One region of the Sporomusa aerivorans genome, then DNA from elsewhere that is predicted to be linked to it. Evidence: riboswitches for the same ligand, from Rfam matches in the RefSeq annotation. Region 1 holds a riboswitch; the other holds the start of a gene.
What was found. A riboswitch is a leader RNA that binds a small molecule or an ion and turns the genes downstream of it on or off. The one in region 1 is predicted to bind cobalamin.
Positions count from the first base shown of each region.

Region 2: linked by a shared signal. The riboswitch ahead of SATMO3_RS05560 (AAA family ATPase) and the one ahead of SATMO3_RS05210 (sirohydrochlorin cobaltochelatase) in region 1 are both predicted to bind cobalamin.

Region 1 is NZ_CP156926.1:1,155,753-1,163,316, forward strand. Features, by position in the region: gene SATMO3_RS05205 (diguanylate cyclase) at 1-1,327, shown strand, start outside; cobalamin riboswitch at 1,389-1,572, shown strand; cobalamin riboswitch at 1,905-2,086, shown strand; gene SATMO3_RS05210 (sirohydrochlorin cobaltochelatase) at 2,413-3,345, shown strand; cobalamin riboswitch at 3,362-3,544, shown strand; gene SATMO3_RS05215 (hypothetical protein) at 3,938-5,584, shown strand; gene SATMO3_RS05220 (ABC transporter ATP-binding protein) at 5,587-7,296, shown strand; gene SATMO3_RS05225 (energy-coupling factor transporter transmembrane protein EcfT) at 7,244-7,564, shown strand, end outside.
Region 2 is NZ_CP156926.1:1,266,507-1,274,070, reverse strand. Features, by position in the region: gene SATMO3_RS05580 (ABC transporter ATP-binding protein) at 1-1,013, opposite strand, end outside; gene SATMO3_RS05575 (FecCD family ABC transporter permease) at 1,010-2,053, opposite strand; gene SATMO3_RS05570 (nitrogenase component 1) at 2,113-3,402, opposite strand; gene SATMO3_RS05565 (nitrogenase component 1) at 3,395-4,699, opposite strand; gene SATMO3_RS05560 (AAA family ATPase) at 4,686-5,501, opposite strand; cobalamin riboswitch at 5,750-5,932, opposite strand; cobalamin riboswitch at 6,261-6,444, opposite strand; gene SATMO3_RS05555 (hypothetical protein) at 6,703-7,564, opposite strand, start outside.

The DNA of each region.
Region 1 (7,564 bases):
CATCCCTGAGGAAGAATCCGATGAAGTTGTCCTGCCTGACAGCATCAGCCATTATATGGCCAATATATCCAACCTGGGCATTATCTGTCTGGACAAAAACAACACAGTTGTTTTTTGCAACCCGTATGCCGAGAAAATGCGGCAATTACCGGCGGGCGAGCTGTTTGGCAAGAATTTTTTGGAAAACTACCCGCAGCACCGGCGGACCATCTTAGAAGAAAAGCTGTCGCAGTTAAAAACAGGTGAAAAAACAGAATGGTACCGCCTGATGGGAAGGGGCGGAAAATTCATTGAAAATCGGTATTCCCGGGTAACCGATGCAGCGGGAAAATATATCGGTACTGTGCTTGTTACCATTGATGTGACTGAGCGTGAGCGGGTTAACCGTATGCTGAACATGGCTTTGGAGCGTCAGTCAGCCTTGTATCAGGCGGCTCAAATTATTGCATCCGCATTTAATATTGCGGAGGTAATAAAAGGTATTCTGAAAATAGTCATCCAAAGCATGGCAGTCAGGCAGGCCGCTATATGCCTGCTTGAGGAGCCGGGTAACGATATTGCCGCTGTATATCCGGAAAGCAGCAGGGAGAATTGTTTGGCTGATTGCCGCTGGGCAGTGCCGGTTTTACGCAATTCGCTAAAGACTTTGGCTACGCGTGAGGGCGGCAATATAATTAAATATCACATCCCCCTGGTATTCAGGGAGACACTGCTGGGAGTTCTCTATATGGAAAAGGTCTGTCAGGGTGAGGATTATACGGAACGGTTGCAACTGCTGGAAGCGCTGGCAAGCCAGACGGCGGTTGCTGTCCACAATGCCCGGCTGCATGAGGAAGTACAGTATTTGGCGGAGTATGACAAACTGACAGGGCTCTTTAACCGGCATTCCTTTGACAAGCAATTTTCCGGTTACTGTCTGCAGGCTGATCTGAAAAAGCTGCCGCTGACTTTATTAATGATTGATATTAACGGGCTAAAAGCGGTAAACGACCGTCTGGGGCACGTGGCAGGCGACCTGTTGATCAGAGAGACCGCGCACATAATTACTAAAAGCATCCGTGCCGACGATTGCGCTTTTCGCTATGGCGGAGATGAAATTGTAGTTATCATTCCCGGCATTTTGCTGGAGCAGTCCCGGATCATCATCAAACGCATACAGCACAGTGTAAGCCGCTGGCGGTATAAAGATGAAAGCGGCGAACTGAGCTTAAGTGTAAGCATCGGCGCAGCCGACAACAGTGAAGTTAGTTCAAGCGGCCTGGTGCAGACGGCGGATGCCCGTATGTACGAAAACAAACGCAGGCATTATCAGGTGATGGAGGCCTGATAACTTGAAAGAATATTCAGCTATTGACAACAAGTAATAGTCCATGCTATTATTAATACATAATTTCATATCAGAGTTAGGTGCCCTACGGGGCTTAATAGGGAAGTCCGGTTAAAAGCCGGCGCGGTCCCGCCACTGTAACGGGGAGCAAGCTTAAGATATGCCACTGAGATGTGCCATCTTGGGAAGGTTTAAGCAAGCTATGATCCGAAGCCAGGAGAACTGCCTATCTGACAATCACCGTTTGTTACCCACGAGGTATGGGGAGGGGATTACAGTAAGCACTCTCGTAGTGCGTCTGGCTAATTCACTCCTGGTCCAAAACCAGGAGTTTTTATTTAGCATGCTGTTTATTACTCTCAACTATAACGGTTGAGAGTTTTAATATTAATGCCATTTTCTCAAAACGCTCCTTTCAATTTATGCCGTTAGGCACGGGTCATTTGACCCTATTTTTTTTTATATACCTGGTAACGTGATCAGGGTGGCAAAACCCAGAGAGGAGCACGCTGCGCCTGTATCTAAAATTGTTTTCAAGTATTGACAAGCGTTCCCAGATAACATATAGTTATATCATAATCGAATCATGGAGATAGGTGCCCTTGCGGCTTAATAGGGAAGTCCGGTTAAAGACCGGCGCGGTCCCGCCACTGTAACGGGGAGCAAGCTTAAGATATACCACTGGGACGGTCGTCTTGGGAAGGTTTAAGCAAGCTATGATCCGGAGTCAGGAGAACTGCCTGTCTGACAATCACCGTTTGTTACCCACGAGGTATGGGGAGGGGATTACAGTAGGCGCTTTTACAGGCGCATTCGCTAATTCGCTCCTGGTTTCTGACCAGGAGTTTTGTATTTAGTCAACTGTTTAAACTCCCAACTGCAGACGGTTGGGAGTTTTGATTTTTAGGCAATCTGCGGCGGTTTTTGCCAAATGTAAGTACTGTTGGCACAGGTCGATCCTGCCATGGGAGTTTCTGCTGCTATGGAATGTATACCGGGACCTGGGAAATTCGCTATGAGCCCATGAGCAACCTTTTCAACAACAGAACATCAGGATTACTAAAAACAAAGGAGTTGTTTTTTGCATGAAAAATCTTTATTCACTCATTACCGGCATCTTGCTGCTGGCCGTATTCGGTTGTGTAAGCCTGCTGCCCTCGCCGGCGGCCGCTGCACCGGCCAACGCCGGTAAAAAGGCCATCCTGGTTGTAAGTTTTGGCACTACTTTTCCTGAAACTATGAAAACAACGATTGAGGCAACGGAAAATAAAATCAGGGCAGAGTTCCCGGATTATGAAGTTCGCCGTGCGTTCAGCTCCCGTATCATCATCAAAAGGCTGGCTGAACGGGACGGTATAAAAGTTGACACGGAAAAACAGGCGCTTGACCGTCTGAAAGCCGAAGGCTATACCGAAGTAATTGTCCAGCCTATGCAAATAACTCCCGGCGAAGAGTATGAACTGATTGCCGGTGTGGTGAAACATGCACAGGCAGCCAAGGATTTTGAAAAAATTGCCATTGGCCGGCCGGTACTTTACTATATGGGACAAGAAGGACAAAACGATGATTATCTGGCGGCCGTTAAAGCGGTAGCTACCCAATTCCCGGCATTGAAAAAGAATGAAGCCGTTATGCTGATGGGACACGGCGGTCCGCATCCGGCAACCGCTGCCTATGGTGTGCTGCAGGCTAAACTGAATGATGCCGGTTATAAGAATGCGTATGTATTCACGGTAGAGGGCTATCCGACTTTCGAAGGCGCCATTGAAAAGCTTAAAGCCGATAAAGTCAAAAAAGTTACCCTGATGCCGTTTATGCTGGTGGCCGGCGATCATGCCAACAATGATATGGCCGGTGATGAAAAAGACTCCTTCAAGAGCCAGCTTATTGCCGCCGGTTTCAAAGTGGATACCTATATCCATGGTTTAGGTGAAAATGCCGCCATTCAGGATATCTATGTTGAGCATGTTAAAGATGCCATTGCCGACCTGAATAGCCCTGTAGCCAAGAAACATTAATTCTAATACCTGACAACTGAATAACCAAGAGTTAGGTGCCCTACGGGCTTAATAGGGAAGTCCGGTTAAAAGCCGGCGCGGTCCCGCCACTGTAATGGGGAGCCAGTCCATGAGATGCCACTGGGATGAGAAGTCCTGGGAAGGTTTGGATGCGCTATGAACCAGAGTCAGGAGAACTGCCTAATTTACAGTCACCGTTTTTAACCCACGAGGTATGGGGAGGGGATTAAGCTTATTTCGTTATAAGTATAACCATATGCGGCGAGTGTAACGTTGTATCTGGTGATGCATAGTGGGACTAAAAAACATCTCCTTTTAAATAAGGAGATGTTTTTTTCTTAATGTATTAGAGTTTATCCTGTGACTAACCCGCTCTAAGACTCCCCCTTCTGTAAGCGGGAGTAAGAGCGGATAAGTCCCGGGATAAGGGTAACTAACCTTCAGATGGGGCTAAAACCCCACCTGAAGCTAAGTTTACTTTATAAGTGTATTTGTTCGTAATGACATTAACGGCCGCGACAGCGTTTCGATAATACCCTTATTTGCTGTGAACTGAGAACTAGTAATATTTACTGCAAAGGAGAAAAGAAGTTTGACCATCAGCAAAGCACTGACCGGGTTAATGACAGTGTTGCTTGTGTTCTTCATAACGGTTGCCGGTCAGGCCCGTGATGGTGTGGCTTTTTCCTGCCAAATTCCGTATTACTTCGGAAAAGTCAGGGATTCTGTCACTCCCGGTACACAAACGGCAGCATTGTTCAGTATTGAAAATCGTACTCCCAGCGGGAAAAAGGCATTAATAACAATTGACCTGCCGCCAGGCTTTAGTCCCGCCGGTTCCCTGGGGGAATGGGAAATACACAGACAGGGCGGGAATTACCGGCTGACCAGGCAAGCTACACTGGCAGGCGGTTATGATCAATGGTATGACCTACTGCCTTTGGAGGTCGCAGACGGACTGCCGGCAGGTGTGTATACAGCCACTGCCAGCGTTGGCGGTGAAACAAAGCAAGTGCCGGTAGCTGTGAATGCCGGTCAGGGTGAGGCTCTTAAACCGGTTGCCATAACCGGACTTGTGCTGCCTTTGGACAGAAACGGAAAAACAGATGAACGCATGGGCCGCAATGTCTTAGTACTCAGGGACCGCCAGTGGGACTACTACAAGAATGTACTGACAGGCAAAGGTGCGTCAAATCAGGAAATCGAGGCCATCCACCCGGTGACTCATCTGGGAGTGGATATTGCCAACCCGTCCGGTGTGCAGAAACTGGTTGTGGTAAGTGTCAGCCTGCTGGACGCCGCCAGCCGTTTACCGGTCCAAGGTCTGTTTACCCCTGGTGCGACCAGCGAGGATGTCAATGGCGGAGCAATGGACCGGCAAAAGAACTTTCTGGAAGCCTTTACGGCCCTAGACGGGGATGTCAGTCAACGGCTGCAGATTCCGGTGTACGCCGACGAGCGCGATTTAACGGATGGGGAGTATATTCTTAGGACCGAGGTAAGTGACGGGGTGGCGCCGCCTTTAATCTGGGAAGAAAAGCTTACAATTGTCAAAAAAGACAGCAGGGCGCTGCTGGTAGTCAGCCTGGCGGTAATGACGGTTGCGCTGGGGGCGGTGATGGCGCTGCGCCGTTGCCGGCAGGTACTCACTGTGCTGAAAACGCGCTGGCTGGTAACCATCGCTTTGTTTGGCGCGGCGGCATTTGCGGTTGTCAATGTGCCTTCTACCTTGCTAAATGACTTCTTCCATATTCTGTTGGGGCCGTTCGGCTTTATCATCACCGGTTTATTCAGCGGTGTATTTCTGTATATGATGGTGGTGGCGCTGGTAATCTTAATTCCCCGTCCGGGTGTGGTGGCGCTGATGACGGTTGTTCGCATGCTTTTGGGGATGTTGGCTTTCGGGCAGATTTCTCCCATTAGTTTGTTGTCATACGGCTTGCAAGCCTTTTGGCTGGAATTTTTGATTTACAGCAGCGGACTGTACGGCTGGCTGCAGAACCGCCAGGAACACAATCTGTCTTGGAGTAAGATTGCACTGTTGGCAGCTAGCTGCGGTGTGGCCGACACTATTGCAACCTATGCAGCGCTGCAGGCTATGGCGGTTTTATACCGGATGTATTATGCCGCCTGGTACATTGCTTTGGTATTGGCTCTCAATGGTTTTATCTATACTGCCGTCGGCGCAGTCTGCGGTAGCTTCCTCGGCAGCCGGCTGGCCAAAGTGGGGGGAGACTGAAGATGGATTATATTGTAGAACTACGTGATGTCTCGTTTACCTACCGGCATCGCGATACACCCAGTGTGAAAAATGTCAGTCTCAAGATTAAGGCAGGCGAATTTCTGCTGCTGACAGGGGCGACAGGCTGTGGAAAAAGTACTTTGCTGAAGATGCTCAACGGGCTGATTCCCCAGGAAAGCGGGGGCAGGCTTACCGGTGAAGTTTTTGTGGGTGGCTGCTCTACTCAGAATATAGCCGTGTCCGCGATGAGCCGCACGGTTGGGCTGGTTTTTCAGAATCCGGAGGATCAAATTTTTTCAACCACGGTATATGATGAAGTTGCTTTTGTACTTGAAAACATGGGGATGACAGCAGCCGGGGCTGAGCCACTGGTTAAGGAAGCGCTAAAACTGGTTGGTCTGGCCGATAAGGCGGAGGCGAGTGTTCACGCTTTATCAGGCGGGCAGAAGCAGCGACTGGCTGTGGCGGCCGTACTGGCGGCCAAACCGCAGGTGCTGGCGCTGGACGAACCTATCAGCCAGCTGGATCCGCAAGGAGCTTTGGAACTATTGGCGGTGCTTAAGCAGCTTAACAGCGAACAGGGAATTACCATAATTTTAGTCGAGCATCGCCTCCACGAGGTGTTGCCTCTGTGCCACCGGGTGGCTGTTATGGAGGACGGACAGCTCCACTGGCAGGGCAGTTGTGCGGAAGCGTACGCCTGCCAGGACCTGTTTGCGGAACTTGGCCTCAGGCTGCCGCAGCCAGTGACAATTTGCCACAAATTAGGGGTTGCGGTGCAATCGGCCGAAGTCAGTCATGTGGTAGCGGCTATCCGGCAATGTTATACCGTTCCCATATATGAGCCGGCAACGGCGGCAGGCCCGCCGCTCAGGCCGACAGATGAGCCGGCGGTAACGGTCCGGCAATTATCCTTTGCCTATGACAATTCCAGGGATCTGGTGCTGAATAATCTTGCGCTAACTATTGCAAGAGGACAGTTTGTTGCGCTTATGGGTAATAACGGCGCCGGCAAATCGACCTTATTGCACCTGATCGGCGGGTTGCTCAGGCCGGTCACGGGCGAAATCCGGGTCCTGGGGCAAAAGCTTGCCGCTATCTCACCGTCGGTCGGCATGGTATTGCAAAATCCCGATTTTATGCTTTTTAACAGTACGGTACGGGAGGAGATCAGTTTTAGTCTGCGTCAGCAGCAAGCGGATGACGGGAACTGGCCGGAAATTTGTCAATTCTTTGCCGGTAAACTTGGTCTGGCAGGCCTGGAGGCTGATTTCCCGCTGGCACTGAGCCGCGGACAGCGTCTCAGGGTAGCCATTGCCGCTGTCTTGACTTCTCAGCCGCAGGTTTTGCTGCTGGACGAGCCGACAACCGGTCAGGATATCGGGCACATTGAGGATATCGTCCTGCTCCTTAGGGAATACACCCGGCAAGGCGGCAGCATTGTTTTTTGCACCCATGACACCGAGGTGGCAGCCCGGTTTGCCGACCGTGTGATTGTTATGCGTCAGGGGCGGATTATAGCCGACGACGTGCCGGCGATGGTCTTTCAGGATCAGACTATGTTGGCATCGGCCGGCCTGAAACCGCCGGCGGCGCTGCTTACAGCCCGGGCTTTATACGGCGGTGCGGCGCTGACTGTAGAGGAGGTGGTGGCGTATGTACGATCGGCAGGTGTGGGAAGCTACTCCCGGGAAGACTTTGCTTCATAGACTGGATACCCGCTCCAAAATAGTGATTCTGCTTTTGCTGGCAGCCATGGTTTTGTTGGTGGACAGTCCCCGTCTCCTGTTTCTCCTGTTTTGTCTGTCGCTTTGCCTGCACGGAGTCGCCCGCTCCTCGCCGGCCAGGTGGCGGGTACTGATGGTGTTTGTACTCTTGGGTATCTGGGGCTCGATGACAAGCCAGGCGCTGTTTTACGCCCGGGAGCCGCGGACCGTTATCGCCTGCCTGCTGCCACCGGCAACCCCTGTTATTGGC
Region 2 (7,564 bases), 110 kb from region 1:
TTTTCCTGATTTTCATTGCCATGCTCCTGACTAATCACGCAAAAAGGCGGGCCGACAATGGCTTTGACGCCAAAAGCTGCTGCCACATCGGCATCGGTATCGCCTTGTTGAAACACGCCGCCGCTTAGCGCAAACGATTTTTCATGCAGCAAACGCATAATTTTTCCGGCCGCCCCGCCACCGCCGATTATATGAACAGACCGCTGTCTGCCTAAAGTTCCGGCAGCCTCATAGGTATGAATATCCAGATTGCCTGTTACCTTATTGATAAAAACCGCAGAGTGCAGCCCATAGGCTCTTTCCAGGTTTTGCGCGGTAATAACGTCCTGAGGAGCCCCGTCGGCGACAACCGTTCCATTGGCCAGCAATATCAGCCGGGAACAAAACTTTGCAGCCAGCTTTATGTCATGAACAACAATCAGCACCGTTTTGCCTTGCTGGCACATGACCTGACAATAGCGGAATATCTCTTCCTGATATACCAGATCCAGACTGGCGGTAGGCTCATCGAGAAAAATAAGCGGTGTATCCTGAGCCAATACTTTGGCTAAAAGAATGCGCTGGCGTTCCCCGCCGGACACCTGCTGCACTGATTTTTCAGCCAAACTTTCAACGCCGGTAAACGCCATATATTTTCTGGCAATCGCAAAATCCTCGCTTTGTTCATTTTGCCACCATTTTAAGTATGGGTAACGTCCCGCCAAGACCATCTCCAGAGCGGTAAAACCGAAACCAATATTGACTTCCTGCTGCATATAGGCAATCATACGCGCCAGTTGTTTATCGCCCATATTGCCTATAGGCTGACCAAATACTCTGATGTCTCCGTCAGAGATTACCCCCATGTTGCGCAGGCCTTTGAGCAAAGTACTCTTCCCTGCGCCATTCGGACCAATGATACCGACAAATTCACCCGGCATGACTGAAAAAGAAATATCCTTTAATATAATTCTATCACTGAGGGTAACACCCACATTAGCGACAGACAAAACAGGCTGACCGGCTGTAGTCATAATAACCTGCCTCCCTTCTGCGCTTTACGCAACAGGTATAAAAAATATGGCGCGCCCAGTAAAGCTGTCATAATGCCCACACGGACTTCCGCCGGCGGGATTACCAGTCGACCCAGGGTGTCGCAGGCTACCAGGAACAGACCGCCTGCCAGAGCGCAGGCAGGCAGTAAGGTCCGGTGCTCCGGCCCGAACAGAAGACGCACAATATGGGGGACAACCAAACCCACAAAACCGATTGTGCCGCTGACACATACCGCAGTTGCAGTCGTCACTGCGGAAACGAACAATAACAGCAGCCGGAAAAATGCCACCGGCACCCCCACCGAACGCGCTTCCTGCTCGCCTAAAATTAAAATATTGAGATGTCTGGCCAACAGGAACAAAACAAGAATTCCGCTAAGTACAGGTCCGGCTGCCAGGTAGACATGCTCCCAGCGGCGGTAGTCCAGCCCCCCCACCATCCAGAATAAAAATTCCCGCAGACGGTACTCATTCATAAAAGTCAAAATCCCCGAAGTCAAGGCCCCCAGCAGCATACTGACGGCAACACCGGCCAGGAGAAGCACCATCACCGGAATTTTACCGTCACGCGTGGCCAAAGCAACTGTCAGGCCAACAGCGAGCAGTGCACCGGTCAAAGCAAAGAACGGCATATAAAAGATACCATAAGCCGTTACTCCCGTGGCAATTGCAATAACAGCGCCCAGGGCCGCGCCGCTGGACACCCCGATAATACCCGGATCAGCCAGCGAATTGCCAAATACCCCTTGCATCACAGCCCCCGATACCGCTAATGCGGCTCCCACCAAGACGCCTACCAGTGTCCTTGGCATACGGATATGCCAGATAACCGAAAGCTGTTCCTGGGAAATTCCGGTACCGTCAATTCCGGGAAAATGTAATTGCCTGCCGATAATGCTCAGTACAGTTGACGCAGGTACATGTATCTGCCCCCAAATAAGCGATGCCAAAATTGCTAAGAATAATAGCGCGCTCAAGCTTATAAAAAATAAAGTCTTATTTTGAACCCTTCCGCTCATATCATTCTGCCCTTCATAGTTAAGTTAGAATCTTTCTGCGGGAACGACCGGTATAACATTCACCTTAACCGCTGACTTTGGGTAATAAACCGGTTCCAGAGCCGTTCCAGCATATAGCATGAACCACGCAAGCCTATAAAAGGCTGATCGCTAAGAAAAACTTCATCATATACCGGCAGTGCGATATTCTGACAAACCACATCCAAAACCGCTTGTTGCTGCAAAATGGCTTTTTCATTGCTGCTGGCCAATAGCAGCCCTCCCTGTAAAGCTGCCAGCTCCTGTTCCATTAACTGACTGTCGGCGTGTTCGATAAAAGTATCAATACAATCCGGTACAGGATAACCCGGCTTACAGCCATAGGCCGCTACCGTCAGCAGGCGGGTGTCCAGCCACTCGGTACGAATAGCCGCCGCTAAAGCCAGCGCCGTTGATACCGGCGCGGCGATGAGTGTCTTTTCAAACCAAAGATCCCCCCAGATACGTTGCATCTCCAGTGTAGCCGTTTGGACCTTATGCTCCAAAAAGCCGACTTCCCGCTGCACCTCATCCAGGTTAACCCGCGCCAAAGACAAATACTCCACTATATATTGCAGCCAGGAAAACGACCCCTGTAAACCGTAAGGGAGCATTAGTGACACATACGGCATCCCGTACTGCTCCTGTAATAACTTGGCCAAATCCAGCCCTAATTCTTCATGCACGACAATATTAAGCGCCGCATCAGTCATGGCGGCTATTTCCCGGGTGCTGCTGCCTGCTCCCGGGCAGGCCAGCACCCTGCAGCCGGCCAGATGCAGCATGCGTTTTAGTTCAGCCACATCATTGGCTCCATTGTAATAACCGGTTGTACATCCCAGCAGATTGACGGTATTATGCTGCAAGCAGTTTTTGCGCTGGAGCGGCAGCTCGTTAAAATAAGCGCTGGCCGCCGCGCGGTAACCGGCACTAAAACCACCGGCAAGCCCGCCACTGTCAATACATACAACCGGGCACTTCATATCAGCCTGTCTGGCAATACCCGCAATATCATCACCGATCAGACTGACAGAACAGCTGTTTTCGACAAGAATAACAGACGGACAGGCCTGTTTGCGTATTATAGCCAACGTTTCCAGCAAACATTCCTCTGTCCCGTAAACAACAGCCTGATTGTCCGCCTGGGTGCAAAAGAACCGGGCGCCTACTGCCGGGGATTGCTTTTCCAGATAGCGGAGCGCATAATAATAGCACCATAGGGGACCGTTAGCCACTAATGCCGCATCGGGAATCCCGGCGAAAAATGCGGCTGCACCTGTGAGCGCACACGCATCGACCAGGGTACGCGTATCCTTCCATTGATTACACATACATGACCCCTCCCCGCCTTTCATGCCGCTCAGCCAGTTGTACCAGTTTTGTCATCAGTGTCATAATACCACCTACGCCTGCCAGCGGCAGTAACGGCAAAAACAACTGCTTTTTCCCGGTGTCGGCCAGTTCATGGGTAGTGACAATAATATCCGCCGTCTGCAGCAGGGCTTTGGCTTCCGCCTCGGCCTGCGCAAAACAGGGTATCGTGGCGTAGCCGGATAATTCCTGCCGTAAAGCCTGTGCTTGTTCCGCAGCAAGCATATCATCCAGTATAACAATTCCTGCTGCCTGTACCTCATATAATGCACATAACTCTAAGAACAAAGCAGGGTCAAAGTAATGCACAGGGCGGCCGATACATACCGCAATCCTGTTTCTTTTCAGCACCGTACTGCATTTGTCGACATGCAGCTTTAACCGCTGCAATTCCATCTCGATAACCATAGCGGCTTCTTCTTCCTGTTTTAAAAACCTGCCAAGATCTGTTAACCACCCGACTGTCGCCTGCCACCCCGCGGGATAATCACTATCAAAAAGAGGAACATCAAGCGTGGCTTCCAGGTCAAGTCCCAGTTTGCGAATCCAGGGATAAGACTGTCTCGTACCGCTAAGCGGCACCGTCATTACGGTAAATGGCACGCGTCTGATATCTTCCAGGGACGCAAAAGCCGGAAAATGGCAATATACCTTCAAGCCGAAATACCCCAGCAACCGCTTAATCTCCTGCACATCCGCCCCGTTCGGCCCCCCGCGGTCTCCCAGCAAAGTGACCATATTGACTAATTTGGGTTGCTTAACCATAAACCGCTCAGCCAATACCTTACCGGCGTGATAAAAGCCGGTGTAATAATCTCCATCCAGATAACCATAGCAGGGCACCGACATGACAGGTATACCCCAAGCCTGCTCGGCTTCACCGGCCACGGCGGCGGTATCGTCGCCAATGACACCGGCGACGCAGGAATTGGCGATAAGAATATACTTAGGCTTGTATTCCGCGGCAACATAGTCAATACATTCTCTCAGCAGGCCGGCGCCGCCAAAAATGGAATGCTCCTCCTGCAAGCCGCTAATTACTAATGGCGCCGAATATTGCCCGGCGCAAAATTGCTGCTGGGCCAGTGAGCGGAAATGCATCCCCAGTTCCATTTCCCGGCCAATATGGCCACATGCTTTGGGACTATGATAAATAACCACAGCCCCTTCATTATGAGCTGCCGCCCGCCAGACTCCCGGCATAGTGCAGCTATATCCCCGTTTGCGGACCGGTGTTGCCCGTTTATTCATCACCATAAGCTAACACCAACTCCTCTAATTCAGAAAATGCCAGGGGGGTAGGTACAGAAAGCACCGGATCATTACAAATGACGGCGGCTAACTGCCGGTACACAGTCGCCTGCTGAGAATCGGCTGCAAATTCGATTACTGTCTGACGGTGTATCTCAGCCTTATTAACAATGCGGTCCCGGGGAATATAAGCGATCAGAGAGGTGTTGAGCCTTTGAGCAAATTCCGCAAGCAAAGCCTGTTCATTAGCGATCCCCCGGCTATTGCCGATAATGCCGCCCAGCCGTACAGGTCCCCGTGCGGCATACCGCGCAATTCCCTTGGCAATATTATTGGCGGCATACAGTGACATCAGTTCGCCGGAAGAAACGATATAGATGTCGGTCGCATAGCCTTCCCTGATGGGGACGGCAAAACCGCCGCATACCACATCACCCAGCACATCATACAGAATGACGGCATCCTCCGGCAAAGCCCGCAAGGCTTTCAACTTTTCCAGAGCCACAATAATGCCGCGGCCGGCGCAGCCTACTCCCGGTTCAGGGCCGCCGGCTTCAACACAATGCACTCCGCCGAAACCACGCTGGACAATTTGTTCTGTTTTAACCTCTTCCCCATATTTCTTAACCATATCCAAGACAGTTTGGGAACAAACCCGTCCCAGCAAAAGACGGGTCGAATCATTCTTGGGATCGCACCCAATCTGGCAGACCTGATAACCGCTTTCCGCCCAGGCCGCCGAAACATTCGCCGCTGTCGTAGATTTTCCAATACCGCCTTTGCCGTAGAAGGCAATCTTTTTCTGCATATCCCTTTACCTCTCGTATTAAGCTTTGCACACTAAAGTATTATCCCGCTCAGAAGAAGGAGTAAAAAAGCAACATAACTGCAATAAGAACCTCCCGACTACAGTGTAATCGGGAGGTTCTCTTCATGTACCAAAATAAAAACTCCTGGTTTATCACCAGGAGTTTAATTTAGCAAACCAGCAACTCACTTGGAAAACCCTAAGTCAGTCGGTGAAGCTGTAATCTCCTCCCCATCACTCGTGGGTTGAACGGCGATCTTTAGACAGGCAGTTCTCCTGGCTCTGGTTCATAGCTTGCCCAAACCTTCCCAGGACTCCTGTCCCAGTGGTATAACTTGAGTTCGCTCCCCATTACAGTGGCGGGACCGCGCCGGACTTCAACCGGTCTTCCCTATTAAGCCCCAAAGGGCACCTGCTATATTATGAAATTGTGCATAATATTACAATCAACTTATCACCATTTACCTCTTTTGTCAATATATCTATACCCATGGCAGCATTCAAAATCATTTTAGTACAACCCCGGAGAAAAGAGCGGGGGCATATAGCCCCGCAAACATAAAGGAGGATAGAAAAAGAATGTATAAGAAACTCCCACCTGTCATAAACAGGTGGGAGAATTCTCCGGCACAAAGGCACAAAGCAAATAGAAACTCCTGGTCTATGACCAGGAGAAAATTTGACATTGAACACAACTCGCCCGAATACTTCCAGGCCAGCAGGTGCAACCGAAATCTCCTCCCCATCACTCGTGGGTCAAACGGCGATCTTTAGACAGGCAGTTCTCCTGGCTCTGGATCATAGCTTACCCAAACCTTCCCAGGACTCTTATCCCAGTGGTATAACTTTGAGTTCACTCCCCATTACAGTGGCGGGACCGCGCCGGACTTCAACCGGTCTTCCCTATTAAGCCCCAAAGGGCACCTGCTTCATTATATTATATTTTCGTTTAAATTTTATCATTTATTACCTATCTTGTCAATATATTCAGTGTTTTAACAACTTCTAAAAGTCCCTCTGTTTTGGCAGAAGAAAAGACCTGGCAGCTTGCTTCCCACTGCCAGCTGCCGGGTCTTTTCTATAGCTTGCTAAACATGGCCGGCAAATCATTCCTGCCGGGGAACGGCCCGCAGGCACCTGCCGGTCCGGCTCCGCTGCATACTGCAAGGCGCAGCAATTAATCCTGGGCGGTGAATACTGCTTAGTTGAAGCTCAGGACTCTCTTACCGTTGATAGTTTTCAGTCCTTTGTACTGCTCGGCAGCTTTGCGGGCCTGCTGCGCCAGGATAGAGTGCGAGGCGAAGGACTTGGCCACGCCGGTGCTGAGCTTGGCACTGAGCGTCGAAGTCTGATCCGGGGCAAGAATAATCGCCGAGTTCAGGTTGCCGCCGGTGTAGCCCAACTGGCTGGCGGTGAAGGATTTAGTAGCTGCATCGCTGGTACTGGTGGGCAGGCCGGGGAAGATGTCAATCTGATTGCCTTTGACAAACCAGAACCGGTTGCTGTCGGCATAGATGCCCCAGAGATAGCCGGCCGAGTTCACGTCACTGACTTTGGTCCAGGCTGCAGGCGAATTGAGATTGGCCACGCTGGTGCGGTACACGCCGCCCACCATGTTGGCAAAAGATGTATCATAGTTGCCCAGGAATACATAGGCAGTGTTGGCGTCAACGATGGTAATGTCGCGGAAATCGCCGCCCATGGAAGCTGTCTTGGCAACGGGAGTACTGGTGAAGGTAGCCAGGTCGATGATATCCAGACGGGTGTCGGCATTGGCGCTGCCGGCGTTCTGCATGCCGCCCAGGGCGCAGACATACAGCTTGTTGTTAAAATGGTCAAGAGTGAAGGCGTTTTTGCCGACTTTCAAATAGCCGGCATAACTCAAAGCACCCGTAGAGACGTTAATGTCGAACTTCACAACAATACTGTCGGAATACACCGAATAGCCGCCGCTCGGATTGACGGTAAACAGCGCATATAAATTGTTGTCGACAACCGTTAAGCCTTCACCATGGACCGAGGCACCGGCTGGTACGTCTGATGTGGGAATACTCCAGGTTGTC